3 regions of the Sodalis sp. RH15 genome follow, and region 1 is predicted to be linked to each of the others. Evidence: predicted binding sites of a transcription regulator. Region 1 holds the regulator's gene; each other region holds the start of a gene.
The links. The regulator LexA, encoded in region 1, represses DNA repair genes until DNA is damaged. The targets are predictions, from matches to a motif close to TNCTGTATGTACATACAGNA.
Positions count from the first base shown of each region.

Region 2: the regulator LexA is predicted to act here: its motif matches at 1,633-1,652, upstream of sulA (SOS-induced cell division inhibitor SulA).
Region 3: the regulator LexA is predicted to act here: its motif matches at 1,074-1,093, upstream of ACL2XO_RS15070 (arabinose ABC transporter substrate-binding protein).

Region 1 covers NZ_CP178738.1:5,877,289-5,880,440, forward strand. The annotation lists gene zur (zinc uptake transcriptional repressor Zur) at 1-349, shown strand, start outside; gene ACL2XO_RS26585 (CsbD family protein) at 496-705, opposite strand; gene lexA (transcriptional repressor LexA) at 1,225-1,833, opposite strand; gene ACL2XO_RS26595 (diacylglycerol kinase) at 1,957-2,325, opposite strand; gene plsB (glycerol-3-phosphate 1-O-acyltransferase PlsB) at 2,451-3,152, shown strand, end outside.
Region 2 covers NZ_CP178738.1:2,128,843-2,131,994, forward strand. The annotation lists gene ompA (porin OmpA) at 1-754, opposite strand, end outside; gene sulA (SOS-induced cell division inhibitor SulA) at 1,107-1,613, opposite strand; gene ACL2XO_RS09900 (TfoX/Sxy family DNA transformation protein) at 1,822-2,427, shown strand; gene yccS (YccS family putative transporter) at 2,461-3,152, opposite strand, start outside.
Region 3 covers NZ_CP178738.1:3,298,904-3,302,055, forward strand. The annotation lists gene ACL2XO_RS15065 (ribulokinase) at 1-918, opposite strand, end outside; gene ACL2XO_RS15070 (arabinose ABC transporter substrate-binding protein) at 1,296-2,276, shown strand; gene araG (L-arabinose ABC transporter ATP-binding protein AraG) at 2,451-3,152, shown strand, end outside.

The DNA of each region.
Region 1 (3,152 bases):
AGAACCCCAGGCTAAACCGCCGACTATATATCGCGCACTGGATTTTCTCATGGAGCAGGGATTTATACATCGCGTCGAGTCAACCAACAGCTTTGTCTTGTGCCATCATTTTGAAGAGCCTAGCCATACCTCGGCTTTTTTTATCTGCGATCGCTGCGGCCAGGTCACGGAGCAATCCACCGAGGGGATTGAGGAGATTCTACAACGCATGGCCCGGTCAGCGGGTTTTGCCATGCGGCATAACGTGGTGGAAGCCCATGGTTTTTGCCTCAAGTGTTCCGAAGTGCAATCCTGCGATCGGCTGCATAATTGCGGACACGACCATAGCATTGGGATCAAAAAGAGGTAATAGTTAAATAGGAAGGCATTAAAATTTTTAGTAGATTAGTTTAAGGATGTGATTAGGCAGGTGGTACATCCTTGTACCTTTGGGTAGGAACATTAATCTGATTATTCCGGGTAACCAACGTAATAGCGGGCTACCACGTTACATCGCTACCAGCGATATTTATTCTGGGTTTCCCAGTTCGAAACTTCCTTTTCTGCTGCTTCTTTGCCGTAACCATAACGCTCTTGAATTTTACCGATTAACTGGTCACGCTTCCCTTCAACAACGGTCAAATCATCATCGGTGAGTTTGCCCCATTGTTCTTTCATTTTACCCTTGAATTGCTTCCAGTTGCCGCTTGCTTGGTCAGTATTCATTGTAAAACTCCTTCGCTATCGTTTGGTGAGGAATTTTAATCATTAACCTTTTGCAGCGGTTAATGAATAATCGGATTCGTTAAAGAAAACGTCTGACATCGTTAATCTATAAGCTAACCCTATGAGATTAAGTATAGCAGTGCGTTTGGCGAAAGGTTTATTTGGCAGAGGATTTGACGTCATATGGACGGTAATTCCCGCGTTTTTTACCATAAGGCGATATAAAACAGCAGGTAGCGGAGGAAATTAGATTGACGATAAATGTAACAAAATATGTATAAACTTCACTTGTGCTTTGACGCGGATAGCTGGCGGGAACAGCGATTAATGACGGCAAGTATTGAAAAAAGCGAGGCAAGAAAAGATGCAAAAAGGTTATTGAACGGAACAAAACGACGCGCCACAGCTCCCCCAATAAATCTGCGGCCGCCGAAGCTGATAAAGGACGCCGAAAACCAAACCGGGGGAGAATACGCTACCTAGAGTCACCAACAGATCAAAGCGGGTCCAGACAAAGGCTCAGATCCAATTGCCGTTGCGAATGACACCTACCGCCAATCCTTCGATAGTAAGCTCCTGCTGGCGTAAATCCACCACGATGGGGGAGAAATCACTGTTTTCAGGTAACAGCTCAACGATATTGCCTTGTCTTCTCAGGCGTTTTACCGTCACTTCATCGTTAATCCGCGCGACAATCACCTGGCCATTACGGGCATCCTGCGTTTTGTGCACCGCCAGCAAATCACCATCCATGATGCCGATGTCTTTCATTGACATGCCGCTGACGCGCAGCAAAAAGTCCGCATGGGGTTTGAACAAATCAGGATCGACTTTGTAATGGCTTTCGATATGCTGCTCCGCCAGCAATGGCTCGCCCGCCGCCACGCGGCCAATCAGAGGCAAACCGCTTTCTTCCTCAATCAGTAAACGGATCCCGCGGGAAGCGCCGGAGACAATCTCAATCGCCCCTTTTCGCGCCAGCGCCTTAAGGTGCTCCTCGGCGGCATTGGGTGAGCGAAACCCCAGCTGTTGGGCGATCTCCGCGCGTGTCGGCGGCATGCCGGTTTGCGATATATGATCGCGGATAAGGTCAAAAACCTCTTGTTGTCTGGCGGTTAACGCTTTCATTCCGTCCCCTGTTTGTTTATACAGTCTTCATGTGAGTATATACAGGTCGAGCCCAATTGAAAACCTCATGTGTGGCAAAACGTAATAAAAACGGCTGAATTTAACAACGGTTAAAAGAAGCCATCATCGAAATAGTCGCCACAGCAAGGTTATCCAGACCCAGGCCGCCAATATGATGGCCAGCGCAACCGCAGCCGACCCGAGATCCTTTGCCCGTCCCGAGAGGGGGTGCAGCTCTGGCCCGATGCGGTCCACCACCGCTTCTATGGCGCTGTTTATCGTTTCCATCACCAATACCAGCCACACCGAGCCAATCAATAAAATACGCGAAATAGCGTCGGATTCGAGATAATATGCAAGTACGATGGCAAGGATGGCTATTACCGCTTCCTGCCGAAAAGCCGCTTCATGACGCCAGGCCGCTGATAATCCTTTTAATGAATATCCCATGGCGTTATAGATACGTTTAAGTCCACTGATTTGGTTTGCCATACATTTGCGCGCTTGAGGAAAATTGCGCCCATATTACCGGTTCTTTGCGTTCTCATCACCACAGATCTGTTGCGCAGTTTCTGGTATTCTTGTGCCGCAATGCTAACAAGAGGCTTCACACAGATATGTCAGGTTGGCGTAACATTTATTATGCGTTATTGGATTTGCCAATAAAATTGCTGGTGAGAAGTAAGGTAATCCCCGCGAATCCACGGGAAGAAACCGGTCTGGATCCCATGCGGGCCATGATGTACGTGTTACCTTATAATTCCAAAGCGGATTTGCTTACCCTGCGCGGGCAGTGCTTAAAGCTCCAACTGCCGGATCCGCTGATTCCCCTGGAAATTGACGGGGTAACGCTGCCGCGTTATGTCTTTATTAACGATGGTCCGCGGGTTTTCTCCTACTTCACCGAGAAGCCGGAATCCGTCAAGTTATTCCACAATTACCTGGACTTACACCGTAACAACCCCCAGCTCGATGTACAAATGGTGCCGGTTTCCGTGATGTTCGGACGCGCCCCGGGCCGTGAAGCACAGCCCAACCAACCGGCTCCGCAGCTGCGGCTGCTGAACGGTTTTCAAAAATTCATCGCCATTCTCTGGCTGGGGCGTGACAGTTTTGTCCGCTTTTCCAATCCGCTGTCGATGCGGTACATGGCAACGGAACACGGCACGGATAAGACCATCGCGCAAAAGCTCGCCCGGGTCGCCCGGATACATTTTGCCCGCCAGCGCCTGGTGGCGGTTGGGCCGCGTTTGCCGGTACGCCAGGATCTTTTTAACAAGCTGCTGGCGTCCAAGGCCATTGAAAAAGCCATTGAAGAT
Region 2 (3,152 bases), 2.5 Mb from region 1:
GGGCCTGTTGACCTTCCGGCTTCAGAGTGGACTTGTTGAAGTTAAACAGTACGTCTGAACGCAGTGTGAAATGCTTGGTTTGTACAACCGGGGCCGGAGCCGGGGCCGCAGGAGTCACGACCGGAGCCGGAGTACCCTGACCGAAGCGGTAAGAAACGCCCACGCTCAGCAAGCCATTATCAGGACGCGCGCCGACAGTGCTGGCATCGCCGATATTGTTGACCCACTGGTAATCAAGACGGGTTGCCCAGTCCTGGGTGATAGCGTATTCAAGACCAATAGCGGCCAACGGGGAAACACCGGTATCGTGATCGCTCAGGCGACCGGCAGAACCGTTGTCGTAGTTGGCTTTCGAATCAGCACGCCAAACCATGCCACCCAAACGGGTGTAAATGTCCAAATCGTCGGTAAGCGGATAGCTGAGTTTAGCTGCCAGCGAAATACCTTGGGCCTTAAACGCACCGTTGTCCACGCTGCCTTTGTAAGCCATGCGGCCTAGCCAGTCATAGCCCAGTTCAAACCCTAAATACGGATTTGCCTGATAACCGAGAAAAGCACCGGCACCTAACTGTTCGTTACGGGTAGGACCATTGCCGATACGGTTATCATAACCATTACCGTAAAAACCGGTATCATGGTAAGAGGACCAGCCCAATTTACCACCGGTGTACCAGGTGTTATCTTGGGGAGCGGCTTGCGCTACGGTTGCGAAACCCGCCAATGCCACTGCAAGTGCGATAGCTGTCTTTTTCATTCTTTGCGCCTCGTTATCATCCAAATAGGCAATGAGCTCTTAAAGCTAATTTAAAAAATCCATTGCCAGAGTCAGTGCTCCGCGTTTAAACATCGCCATTCAACAGGCGTTATAGAGCAACCCTGGCGAATTAAAGTCTACAACGAAGTGGGAAACTTACAAGTAAGATGTAGTAAGCCGCTAATAAAAAACAGCGTTTCGTGTATGTTTCATTGACCGAAATCGTGACAAAGTGATAGCCGCTCACGGCACTGGAATGGCTGGCGACCCGCATATATACTGGAGTGAGGCAAATTTAAAGGGATTTTGTCTTCCGTGCTGACACCCTTATTGAGATAAATCTTAAAATTAGTCAATGATAGCGCGAAGAATGAATTTTTAGCCCTGAAAACTGTCCAGAGGACCGGTTAGTCTCGTTTTGAGGATACATAATGAACCCGTAAGACCCCCCTTGTTGCGCGGCATCGCGCAGTCGACGCTTCTCATTGTCCGTCAATTCTTCAGGAAACCAGCCCAGGATTACGCTGTAATTTCCCGTCAATAATGCTTTCTCCATCGCCGCAACGGTATCGAAAGCCGTAGGTTGACGCAATTGCACCATTTTTTCCAGCGGCAGGCCCGACTGCATCAGCCAGGGGCGGCTCAATTTGCGTGACGAGGTCAGCCACAGCAGCCAGCGTGACTGGGTTCCCAATTGCCGCAGCAACGGCAAGAGGATATGTCCCACCATGGGCTGATCTTCAAAATAAACCACTTCGCTGATAATACCTTTGGCCATGGAGAGCGAGGAATCCTCCGATACGTTTTCCTCCTGGATCGTTTGGCCGAAATGACGTGCGGCTTGAAGTTGAGTGTGCATGGAATGTACGCCCCTGGTTAACTGTATATAAATACAGTATCCGGGTTCGGGATGAAAATCAACCGGAATTTTAAGCAGCCTCGCAAAAATCCTCCTGACAGGGCGCCTGCGGCGGATTAAGTTGAAAACCACATGGAAAATACTGTATTTTTAAGTAGTTGCACGAATAAAGAGTAGGGACTCTCAACACAATAACACGGAGCATTTGATGGAAACGGCATATAAACAGCGGATTTCACAGGCAGTACCTTTCTTCGCGCCGCTGGGCGTTATCACCACCCGATCGCAATTCGGCGGCTACAGTATCTGCGCCGATAAGGTGATGTTCGGGCTGATACTGGATGGCGAGCTTTATCTTCGCGGCACCCGGCAAAGCGAACACGTTTATCTCGCCGAAGGCATGCAAAAACTCATCTATACCAAACGGGGCGTTCCGGTATCGTTGAATTATTATCATGTGAACGAAGAGCTGTGGCTAAAGGGCGATAGACTGCTGGTCCTGGCCGCCCAGTCCCTTGATGAGTCAAAACACGATCGGCGTGAAAAAACCTCCAGCCCCAGGCTGAAGGATTTGCCCAATATCGGCCAGGGTATCGAGCGGCTGTTATGGAAAGCCGGCATACAGGATATCGAATCCCTGCGCTGCTATGGCGCCAAGAGCAGCTACCTGAAACTGCGCGCAATTAAACAAAACCTGAGCGTCAAGGTGCTGTTCGCCCTGGAGGGCGCATTGTCCGGCCACCACTCAGCCGCATTGCCCCCGATGCAGCGCAGTGAATTGCTTGAATGGTTTGAGCGGCAATCCTGCCGCTAGCGCCGCCGTCCGCCGCCGTTCCGGCGACGGCAGCTAAGCCGGTTTGAATCGGGTTTCAACATCCTGTTTGCGCGCTATCAGTTCAGGCAACAGTTCAAGCAACAGGCCGATTTGCTGTAGTACCAGCTGTTCCCTGGCTTCCGGCTCCGGCGCGATATGCTGGATGCGATCAATCAATTGATCCCGTTCCTGATTCACCCGCAGGGACAATTTATCCTGATATTGCAAGGCGTCGTCCACATAACAAGCGGCATCGTCCAGCACCTTCAGCAGCGCCGCCGAGGACATTTTTTCGCGATGGGCTCCCAGGGTGGAAATATAGCTCAGGAAGGTATGATTCAGACAAAGCAGCCGGAACGCCAGGTCCATCACCGCACCGGGCGTTCTGGATTCCGCCGCCATATTTGACACCACCGAGGCCAGCTCGGCGTCCTTGTTATGGGCGTCACGCCGGGCAATCCGGTAGTCCAGGCGATTATCCTTGCCCTGATGGTACTGCACCAGGATGGCATCCAGATAACGGCAATTGGCGAAAAGACTGTTATTCATTACCGCGGGCAGACGGCGAAAACGCCAGTCCGGCCAGATAAAACTCACCGCCGCCCAGGCGATGGCGCAGCCGACAAAGGTATCGAATACCCTGGGCAGCGCCACGTCGAACCCTTCCCCCAGCAAATTGAAGCATAGCATCACCAGCAGGGTAATAAACATGGTGGCCTGGGCGT
Region 3 (3,152 bases), 2.6 Mb from region 1:
GGCTATCAGGATATCGCAGGTGGACGTGCCGATGACCTTTACCAGGGTATAGGGCTGAGCGCCGGCGCCCACGGCGCCGATATGGCAGTCAAAGGCTCCGCCGGCAATGGTTACGGAAGGCGGCACGCCGAGCTTTTGCGCCCATTCGGCGCTGATGCGGCCCACCGGCAGGTCGGCGGTATAGGTGTCGGTAAAGAGCGGGTATTGCAGATTTTCCGTCAGTACCGGATCAAGGGCATGGAGAAACGCTTTTGGCGGTACGCCGCCCCATACCGGATGCCAGAGGGATTTATGTCCGGCGGAGCAGCGGCCGCGCCTGATTTCCTCAGGACGCGTGGTGGCGGACAATACCGCCGGGATCCAGTCGCACAGCTCAATCCAGGAGACCGCTTCCTGGCGGACCTGGCGGTCCTGGCGGGTGATATGGAGGATTTTTGCCCAGAACCACTCCGATGAATAGACACCGCCGATATAGCGGGAATAGTCGGGGAATTCACCGCTGCGGCACAGTTGGTTGATGGCTTCAGCTTCTTCTATGGAGGTATGGTCCTTCCACAAAATAAACATGGCGTTGGGATTATCGGCGAATTCCGGCCGCAGGGCCAGAACCCGGCCTTCGGCATCAATGGGGGCCGGCGTCGAGCCGGTGGTGTCCACCCCGATGCCGACGATGCTTTCCCGCTGCGCCGGCGACAAATGCGCCACCACGGCGCGGATCGCCTGCTCCATGGACTCCAGATAATCCGCCGGATGGTGGCGGAACTGGTTATCCGCGGGTTTGCAATACCGGCCCTCGCGCCAGCGCGGGTACCAGACAACTTCGGTGGCCAGCTCTTTACCGCTGCCGCAGGCAACCGCCAGGGCGCGCACTGAATCACTGCCGAAATCAAGCCCGAGGCTAATGGCCTCTTCAGTCATGCTCGTATCTCCTGTTAACCCGAAACCTGATGATGTCGATAACCATAAGGGGGTTTTAATCGGGCAGTGAGGAGACGTTAGCTGGAAGTATGCACTTTCCTGCCGCCAGTGACTGAAATGTGATGTTCCTCATAAAGTCCTTCACAGATGAATTTTGCTGTATCTATGCACAAAACTGCTGTTATTGAGAACTGTGATAACGCTCTACATTTTGGTAACACGTAAACGTTAAAACTACATCCGTCTAAAGGGCCCGATTGGATAAATGGCGACTCATAGGCCGCCTGGCAGTACCACCGGGTAAAATCTTACCGACTGATAACGCTTACACGCTTCAGCATTTCGAAGCAGAGCGATAATAATTACCGGAGAGTTCCATGCATAAATTCACTAAGGCACTGGCGGCAATTGCAGTAGCCGCTGTTATGTCTCATTCGGCTATGGCGGAGAACATGAAGTTGGGTTTTTTGGTGAAACAACCTGAAGAACCCTGGTTTCAAACCGAATGGCGTTTTGCTGACAAAGCCGGCAAAGATATGGGCTTTGACGTGATTAAAATTGCCGTACCCGATGGTGAAAAAACACTTAATGCGATCGATAGCCTGGCGGCCAGCGGTGCCAAAGGGTTTGTCATTTGTACCCCCGATCCCAAACTTGGCTCGGCGATTGTCGCCAAAGCACGCAGCTACGATATGAAAGTCATGGCGGTGGATGACCAGTTCGTCGACGCCAAAGGCAAACCCATGGTTAACGTTCCCATCGTCATGATGGCCGCCACCCAGCTGGGCCAGCGCGCCGGCCAGGAAGAGTTCAAGGAAATGACCAAGCGCGGCTGGAAAGTGGCCGACACCGGGGTCATGGCCATTACCGCCAATGAGCTCGATACCGCTCGTCGCCGCACCACCGGCGCCATGGATGCGTTAAAAGCCGCCGGCATACCGGATAAACAAATCTACCAGGTCCCCACCAAGTCCAATGATATCCCCGGCGCGTTTGACGCCGGCAACTCACTGCTGGTCCAGCATCCCGGCGTGAAACACTGGCTGATTGTCGGCATGAACGACAATACCGTGCTGGGCGGCGTGCGCGCCACCGAAGGTCAGGGATTCAAGGCGCCTGACGTTATCGGCGTCGGCATCAACGGCGTGGATGCGGTGAATGAGCTGTCCAAAAACGAATCCACCGGTTTCTACGGTTCTTTATTGCCCAGCCCCGACGTACACGGTTACAAGAGTATCCAGATGATGCATGACTGGGTAACCAAGGGCGTTGAACCGCCGAAATTCACCGAAGTCACCGACGTGGTATTGATTACCCGCGATAACTTCAAAGAAGAACTGAAGAAAAAAGGCCTGTAATTTTTAACCGACATTTTTAACGGAACAAGTGTTTGCCGGGACGGCCGAGGCCGTCCCGGTCCATGACGACGTCATTCATCAAGAGGATGTGTCCGTGTCAGTCAAAACCCCTGATAGTTACCGTAGCGGGATTGCCGGCGCACTGTCCGGATCTGTTAACGCGAGGATGTGTTCATGACAATTCAGACACCTTATCTATCGTTTCGCGGCATTGGTAAAACCTTTCCCGGCGTGAAAGCGCTGGACGATATCAGCTTCGATTGTTATTCGGGTCAAATCCATGCCCTCATGGGGGAGAACGGCGCCGGGAAATCGACTTTGCTGAAGATTCTCAGCGGCAGCTATACGCCGACGCAGGGCGAAATCCTGATCAAGGGGCAGCCGGTTCATTTCAATACCACCACCGATGCGTTGAACGCCGGGGTAGCGATTATTTACCAGGAACTGCATCTGGTTCCCGAGATGACGGTGGCGGAAAATATTTATCTGGGTCAATTACCAAACAAGCACGGTTTTGTTAACCGCGGCATTCTGAATTATGAAACCAAGCTGCAGCTGGAGCATTTGGGGCTGGATATCGCGCCGGAAACGCCGCTTAAGTATCTGTCCATCGCCCAGTGGCAAATGGTTGAAATCGCCAAGGCATTAACCCGTAATGCCAAAATCATCGCTTTTGACGAGCCCACCAGTTCATTGTCGGCGCGGGAAATAGAGCAGTTATTCCGTGTTATCCGCGAGCTGCGCGCCGAGGGACGGGTCATTCTTTACGTTTCCCATCGTATGGAAGAAATCTTTACGCTGGGGGACGCCATCACGGTATTCAAAGACGGCAAATATGTGCGCACCTTTGACGACATGACCGCCGTGGACCACGAC